DNA from 3 places in the Sporosarcina sp. Y352 genome. Region 2 is predicted to be linked to each of the others. Evidence: riboswitches for the same ligand, from Rfam matches in the RefSeq annotation. Region 2 holds a riboswitch; each other region holds the start of a gene.
What was found. A riboswitch is a leader RNA that binds a small molecule or an ion and turns the genes downstream of it on or off. The one in region 2 is predicted to bind preQ1.
Positions count from the first base shown of each region.

Region 1 (2,272 bases), on a different contig from region 2:
TGCGTCATTCGAATGGGCCAACGATTTGGTAAGTCTATGATTGCGCAAGTATTGACCGGATCACGGAACAAGAAAGTGATTGAATTCGGTTTCGATAAATTAACGACCTATGGTTTGATGAAGGGACGCAGCGCTAAAGACATTTCTGATTTCATAGAGTTTATAATTTCGGAAAGTTATCTTGGCGTGGAAAATGGGCAATTTCCGACCATTTATGTTAGTGAAGCAGGAAAAGATGTACTGACAGGCAAGGTGACAGTACATCGCAAAGTTTCTGTTGTTACTATGCAAGTCGCAAATGATGATCCGTTATTCGATCAGCTCCGTGCACTTCGTATGAAACTGGCTCAAGAAGCCGGTGTACCACCGTTCGTTGTCTTTTCCGATAAAACATTACGGGACATGGCAGCAAGAATGCCAATCACGAATGATGCGTTCCTAGAAGTAAACGGTGTAGGACTTGCGAAATTGGAACGATACGGTGAGCCGTTCATGGAAGAAATCAAGAATTATCAAATGCAAAATGCTTGATGAACTTTGAAAAAAAGAGGCAGGTACTATTCCAAAATGGGATAGTACCTGCCTCTTTATTCTTCTGAATAGACAACTGATTTATCTTCAATGATGTTAAGTATAGTCCAACCGCTAATCAATAACGGGTGACAACAATTTAATTCCACATAGCAATTGGGGTAGCGTTTACTTCTTTAAGCTAAATTTTTTAACGGTTATCTACTTTTTCCGGATACATATCATGATTCATCATCCGGTGTTCTGCCATTTTTTCATATTTCGTGCCGGGTTTACCATAGTTACAATAAGGGTCTATTGATAATCCGCCGCGTGGTGTGAACTTACCCCATACTTCGATGTAACGTGGTTCAATCAGTTTAATTAAATCATTCATAATGATATTGACACAGTCTTCATGGAAATCGCCATGATTGCGGAAACTGAAGAGATATAATTTAAGTGCTTTACTCTCTACTAGCTTTTTGTCTGGCATGAAACTGATATACATCGTTGCAAAATCGGGTTGCCCGGTCATTGGGCAAAGTGAAGTGAATTCAGGACAATTAAATTTCACGAAATAATCACGATTGATATGCATGTTGTCGACTGACTCTAAAACGTCAGGGTTGTATTCATACACGTATTTTGTGTTTTGATTACCGAGTAAAGTTAAGTCGGTCAGTGTTGCCTCATCTCTTCCAGCCAATTAAAAAACCTCCCATAAATTTGTCAGGGAGGTCCATAGGCGCCGGAAAAAAGAGCCATATCGAATGCACATGACTTAAATTCCGTAATCCATAGTTTTTTTAAGAGGGTCGCTATGAACCTCTCCCGAACAGGGTATTCATTTCGTATCTGACATTAAACGACCTACTCTGATTTGTCAATAGCTTCTCTTTTTGTTAAGCCAATTAACGCATACAGAGCAACTGCCAGCAGGAGGAAACCAGTCAGCATGAATGCTCCTCGATATTCTAGGTCGAGGAAGCCGATAAGTCCCGAACCAGCAACAACGCCTATTGAGAAGAATGCATAGAAATAACCATAAGCTTTTCCACGGAATTCAGCAGACGAAGAATCGATTAGCAGTGAGTTGATCGATGGGAATAGGAAAGCAAATCCCGCTCCGTAAATACCCATTGCGACATACAAGTAATTCAATTCTTCCATTTGGCTTAGGAACAACATACTTAATCCCATGAGTGCAATTCCGAATGCTAGCGTCACAACCGGTCGTACGCGGTCAAAAATTCGATTAATGGGCAATAAAAAGATTAGAATTGCAACCACGCCGAATGTACTTAATAATAACCCCGTCGTTTTCGTATCGAATCCGAGCGAAGCTACTTTTAACGGTAAAACAAGAGCTAGTACACCCTGTGAAAACATTAAAAAGAATGCCCCAGCAAAAGCTCTGACCATTCCGGGATGCTGGAACAGATTAATAACCTGGAATTCACCAGCACCTTGTGAAGGTTGTTTTCGTACATATGTATAAGAACGAAGAACAAAGAATGCTAGTATTGCTAACAACAGCATAATCCCGCCGTTGACCGCCATAATGAATGAGGTGCTTGTTTTCGCAGCAACAATACCGCCGTATGCAGGTCCTAAAATTGCGGCCATTCCAACGAATGCACCCGAAATTGCAACACTTTTACCACGTTTTGAACCTTCTGCACGATTTGCTAGGAAAGTGAAGGCTGCGGGAACAATTAGTCCTTCCATAAAACCATGAACGAATCGCACCCCGAGCAGT
Region 1 covers NZ_JBXCJE010000001.1:160,775-163,046, reverse strand. The annotation lists gene recQ (DNA helicase RecQ) at 1-531, shown strand, start outside; gene queF (preQ(1) synthase) at 722-1,219, opposite strand; PreQ1 riboswitch class I at 1,305-1,348, opposite strand; gene AC1TO6_RS00930 (MFS transporter) at 1,384-2,272, opposite strand, start outside.
Region 1: it holds a riboswitch for preQ1, as region 2 does, so the genes downstream of both, queF (preQ(1) synthase) here and queC (7-cyano-7-deazaguanine synthase QueC) in region 2, are expected to answer to the same signal.

Region 2 (2,272 bases):
TTTCCTATGCAACAAAGAACTTGGATAAAGCGGATGCGTATGTAGAGTCATTAGACACTAAAAACATTCTTTTATTCTGTAAAATCCCACTTGCCTTGGCAAAAACAACATTAAAAACGCTTAAGAGTGGTAAAGAAAAAATGTCACGAGCTGAAGTTGAATCTACAGTTGATGAAATTATTAATGAAAATTGACACCTATTTATATTAATACCTTCGAAAAAGTATAGGTAAGGCATTAAAAAACATCCCAGCCCTTGTCAATATGACATAGGCTGGGATGTTTTTTCAAATGCCACAACTTAGCTCAGCTTCCTTTATTTTTTATTGTCTGTTGAATCCTGCTTTCTTGTGTCAGCTGAATTCTTTCCATCAATGGGTTTCTTAGAAGACTCACGCAACTTCGCAATGTCTGTTTCCTCACCAAACTCAGTATCGTAACTGAGATTATTAACGCCTCGACGATTGGTTTCTTTATCTGCGACTGTTTCTTCGATTGGATTAAATAAGATACCCAAGCAAGCCAATCCACTTAACCCAACCAGACCGTAAACCACCCGTGATAAAAACGCCTCTTGTCCACCAAATAGTGATGCTACCAAATCAAACTTAAAGAATCCAATTAAGCCCCAGTTGATTGCTCCAATTATTACCAAAGCCAAGGCAATTCGTTGTATCGTTCTCATGATTTTAACACCTCCCTTATTTAATTAGCAGTTTCGAACAATTATTGAATCCGCAATACCGTTTCGAGTTTTAAAGGGATTACATCATTACGAATGGGCACCATAAAAACACTCTTCTCGGTAATTGTTAAGATTCGTTATTATCTTCTGCTAAAAAAGCGTTTTAATACATAAATCATAAAAATTTGTGGAGTTAATCGGCACTAATCCTATATATTTTATGCTTCCCGTTTTTGATCCTTGGTGATGTCAATTCCCTTTATACAAATGAATGTACCAACAAATCACATTTTATATATTAAAATTGATTAGGATTAAATCGGTATATAAATACTGAATAAATATATCATTTTATTTAAAGTGGAAACTACTACTAGTAGCTTCTACTCCTATGCTATTATTAACATTGTTCGAAAAAGAGGTTCGAAAACTCCCTCTCAAAAAAACTAAGGAGATGTTTACTATGAAAAATGAAAAAGCAGTCGTTGTATTCAGTGGCGGCCAAGACAGTACGACATGTCTAATTTGGGCATTGAAAAATTTCGCTGAAGTTGCGACGGTCACGTTTGATTATGGTCAGCGCCATTCAGCGGAAATTGAATGTGCAAGAAAAATTGCGGATGAGCTCGGTGTGTCGTTTAAACTGCTCGATATGAGCCTTATTAATCAACTATCTGCTAATGCTTTGACACGTGATGAAATCGAAGTAAAAGAAGTAGATGGTGAATTACCTTCTACCTTTGTTCCAGGAAGGAATCATCTATTTCTGTCGTTTGCGGCTGTCTATGCGGATGCGATTGGAGCCCGGCACTTAATAACGGGTGTGAGTGAAACTGATTTTAGCGGATATCCAGATTGCCGTGACAATTTTATTAAGTCATTGAATGTCACGTTGAATTTAGCAATGGATGGGCGCTTTGTTATCCATACGCCTTTAATGTGGCTGGATAAGGCCGAGGTCTGGGCAATGGCTGATGAATTAGGTGCACTTGATTTTGTACAGCACAAAACACTTACATGCTACAACGGAATTCCAAGTTCAGGCTGCGGGGAATGTCCAGCTTGTGTGTTACGAAATGATGGACTAACTGCTTACATTACTAAAAAGTCTGAAGGTGTTTCCGAATGATGCAGCAATTTTACCCACAAGTTCAGCACTCGTTTCGTTTTGAACTTAACAAAGACATGCATTTTTCGGCGGCGCATTACATTCCGAGTGAAAATGCTGGAAAGTGCCAAGTGATGCATGGGCATACGTACTATTTGAACATAACAATCGGAGGAAATGAATTGGATTCAATTGGTTTTCTGATTGATTTCAAGGAACTCAAAACCCTCATTCATGATAAATATGATCATTCCGTATTGAATGATCATCCTGAATTTAAGGCTAACTTCCCTACAACTGAGAAATTAGCCGAACAGATTTATAATTCAATTCAGGAAGTTCTACAGACGAGGAGCAATAAAGCAGTCTGTCTTCAGGTCATTGTCCGTGAAACGCCAACAAGCTACGTCATCTACCGGCCTAAACTGGAGGAGAACGTATGAAGATTCCTGTGATGGAGGTGTTCGGACCAACTATTC
Region 2 covers NZ_JBXCJE010000003.1:102,938-105,209, forward strand. The annotation lists gene AC1TO6_RS06005 (squalene/phytoene synthase family protein) at 1-194, shown strand, start outside; gene AC1TO6_RS06010 (DUF378 domain-containing protein) at 317-685, opposite strand; PreQ1 riboswitch class I at 1,098-1,141, shown strand; gene queC (7-cyano-7-deazaguanine synthase QueC) at 1,149-1,814, shown strand; gene queD (6-carboxytetrahydropterin synthase QueD) at 1,811-2,236, shown strand; gene queE (7-carboxy-7-deazaguanine synthase QueE) at 2,233-2,272, shown strand, end outside.

Region 3 (2,272 bases), on a different contig from region 2:
TCGCCAACCACAATAACACTCAAAACAGCTGCAGTAAGCGGTTCAGCAAGTGATAGGGTAACGGCAGAGGACGATGGAATTCTTTTTAATCCGGTTGAAAACAGGATGTACGCTACACTTGTCGTAATTATTCCAAGATACAGGACCACAGATATTCCCCGAGTAGAAATCAGACCATCCGTTTCGAATAAAAACACAAATGGCATCAGCAACAACGCACTAATAGAAAAGATGACTGCAACAGCAGGTACAGCATCCGTTTTTTCAAGTACTTCTTTGTTTACAAGTGCGTAAAAGGCAAACAATAGCCCTGCCCCAAGCGACATCGAAACACCTACTGGATTAACAACGATACCGTCTTTATTTAAAAATAGTAGTGCACACCCCGCAATCGCAAGAGCGGTAGCTGTAAGCCAAATAAATGTCGGACGGCGCTTTAACAAGAACCATTCGATGATTCCAGAAAAAACAGGCGAACTGCCGATGGTAACGACCGTCCCTATCGCGACACCGGTTAATCTGACAGAAGAAAAGAATAGATACTGGAAAATGGCCATTGAAATAGCCGCGTAAATCGTAGCTTTCCACGGCCAATTCCGGAAATCAATTTTACGCATGATTAGTAATAGAATCAGCAATGAAAAACCACCCACCGCAAGCCGTGATGCACCAACTGTCAATGGATGGATGGTTTGCGGGAGGAACGTTTGTGCAGTGCCCGTTGTTCCCCATAGGATTGCACCTAACAACACGACTGTGTAGGCAATTCGCTGCGACATGATTCAACTGCTCCTTTTCCCTATATATATAGAAGATACCATTTAATTCGAGAGTTCCAACATTTCAAGTTCACTTGACACGACTAGTAACTATGTACTATAATCACTAATTGTTCACACGTGGTTCGTAACCATCCCACGCTAAAAAACTAGGAGGAAATAAGTAATGAAAATAAAAACAATGGCCATAAGCGGGATCATTGCCGCTTTATATGTAGCCGTATCTCTATTAATAGCACCACTGGCTTATTCAGCAATCCAATTTCGTATCTCTGAGCTGTTCAACCACCTTATAGTGTTTAATAAGAAGTTCTTCTTTGGTATTGTGCTCGGAGTATTCGTCACAAACTTGTTTTCTCCACTTGGCATGTATGATCTATTTTTCGGCGTGAGTCAATCAATTATAGCTCTTTCAATCACGATATTTTCCGCTAAATTTATATCTGGAGTTTTCAAGCGAATGGTCTTCAACACACTAGTTTTCACCTTTACCATGTTCATCATTGCTTTCGAGTTAAACCTAGCATTAGAGCTCCCTTTCCTACTTACATGGTTAACAGTTGCAATCGGTGAATTTGTTGTCATGGCAATTGGAATTCCGATTATGCTGGCTTTGAATAAACGTCTAAACTTCAAGAAATTGATTTAACCGAAACAGCACTCGCCACTTTGTCTTCAACTGAATTTTCCAAGGAGGGCTTAGATGTATATCTCCATTCAAGAAGTTGCAGAATATCTTAGCATGCCCGTCGAACAAATTCAGAAGTATGTAAGAGAAGGACGGATTCGTTCTGTCCATGACGGCGAACAATTTCTAGTGAACAAAGATCAGTTTGGTCTTTATTTAGAACAGCTTGAAACATTAAAACACCAAATTGACGAATGGCGTAACGAACCCATTCCACCCGATCGCGACATTAAAGATGAAGATTGAGAAACCGGCTGAAAATCTATGGATTTTCAGCTATTTTCATTTAAATAGAGTACTCCGCATTGTCCCTGAACACGAATGGAAAGGCTTATTAACGGGAATACTTATTTAACCGCACAGTTGCTTTCATTACATTTTGCTAGTATAGTTAAAAACTGTTTCTACATTACCAGTAACACGAGGGGGAAGTATGAAGAAAATATCAAACGTTTTTTATATCACAATTGGTCTTATCATATTGACCGTTGGATATGGTGCATTCGCACCCGAAAGTTTTGAAGCCGTCACAACGAATGCCAGAAACTTTGTTGCGTCGTCATTCGGTTGGTACTATATGCTGCTCATGTCATTCATGTTAGCGCTCAGTTTCTTTTTCATCGTTAGTCCATTCGGTAAAATACGGCTTGGAAAAGACACGGATCGCCCGCAGTTCTCTACAGTCACTTGGATTGCCATGCTGTTTTCCGCCGGAATGGGAATCGGCCTTGTCTTTTACGGTGCCGCTGAACCATTATCACACTTTGCTATCAGTCCAGCCTCGGAAGATCCAAATACGGATGAA
Region 3 covers NZ_JBXCJE010000004.1:317,731-320,002, forward strand. The annotation lists gene AC1TO6_RS09125 (DMT family transporter) at 1-779, opposite strand, end outside; PreQ1 riboswitch class I at 894-938, shown strand; gene AC1TO6_RS09130 (QueT transporter family protein) at 946-1,428, shown strand; gene AC1TO6_RS09135 (excisionase family DNA-binding protein) at 1,483-1,713, shown strand; gene AC1TO6_RS09140 (BCCT family transporter) at 1,901-2,272, shown strand, end outside.
Region 3: it holds a riboswitch for preQ1, as region 2 does, so the genes downstream of both, AC1TO6_RS09130 (QueT transporter family protein) here and queC (7-cyano-7-deazaguanine synthase QueC) in region 2, are expected to answer to the same signal.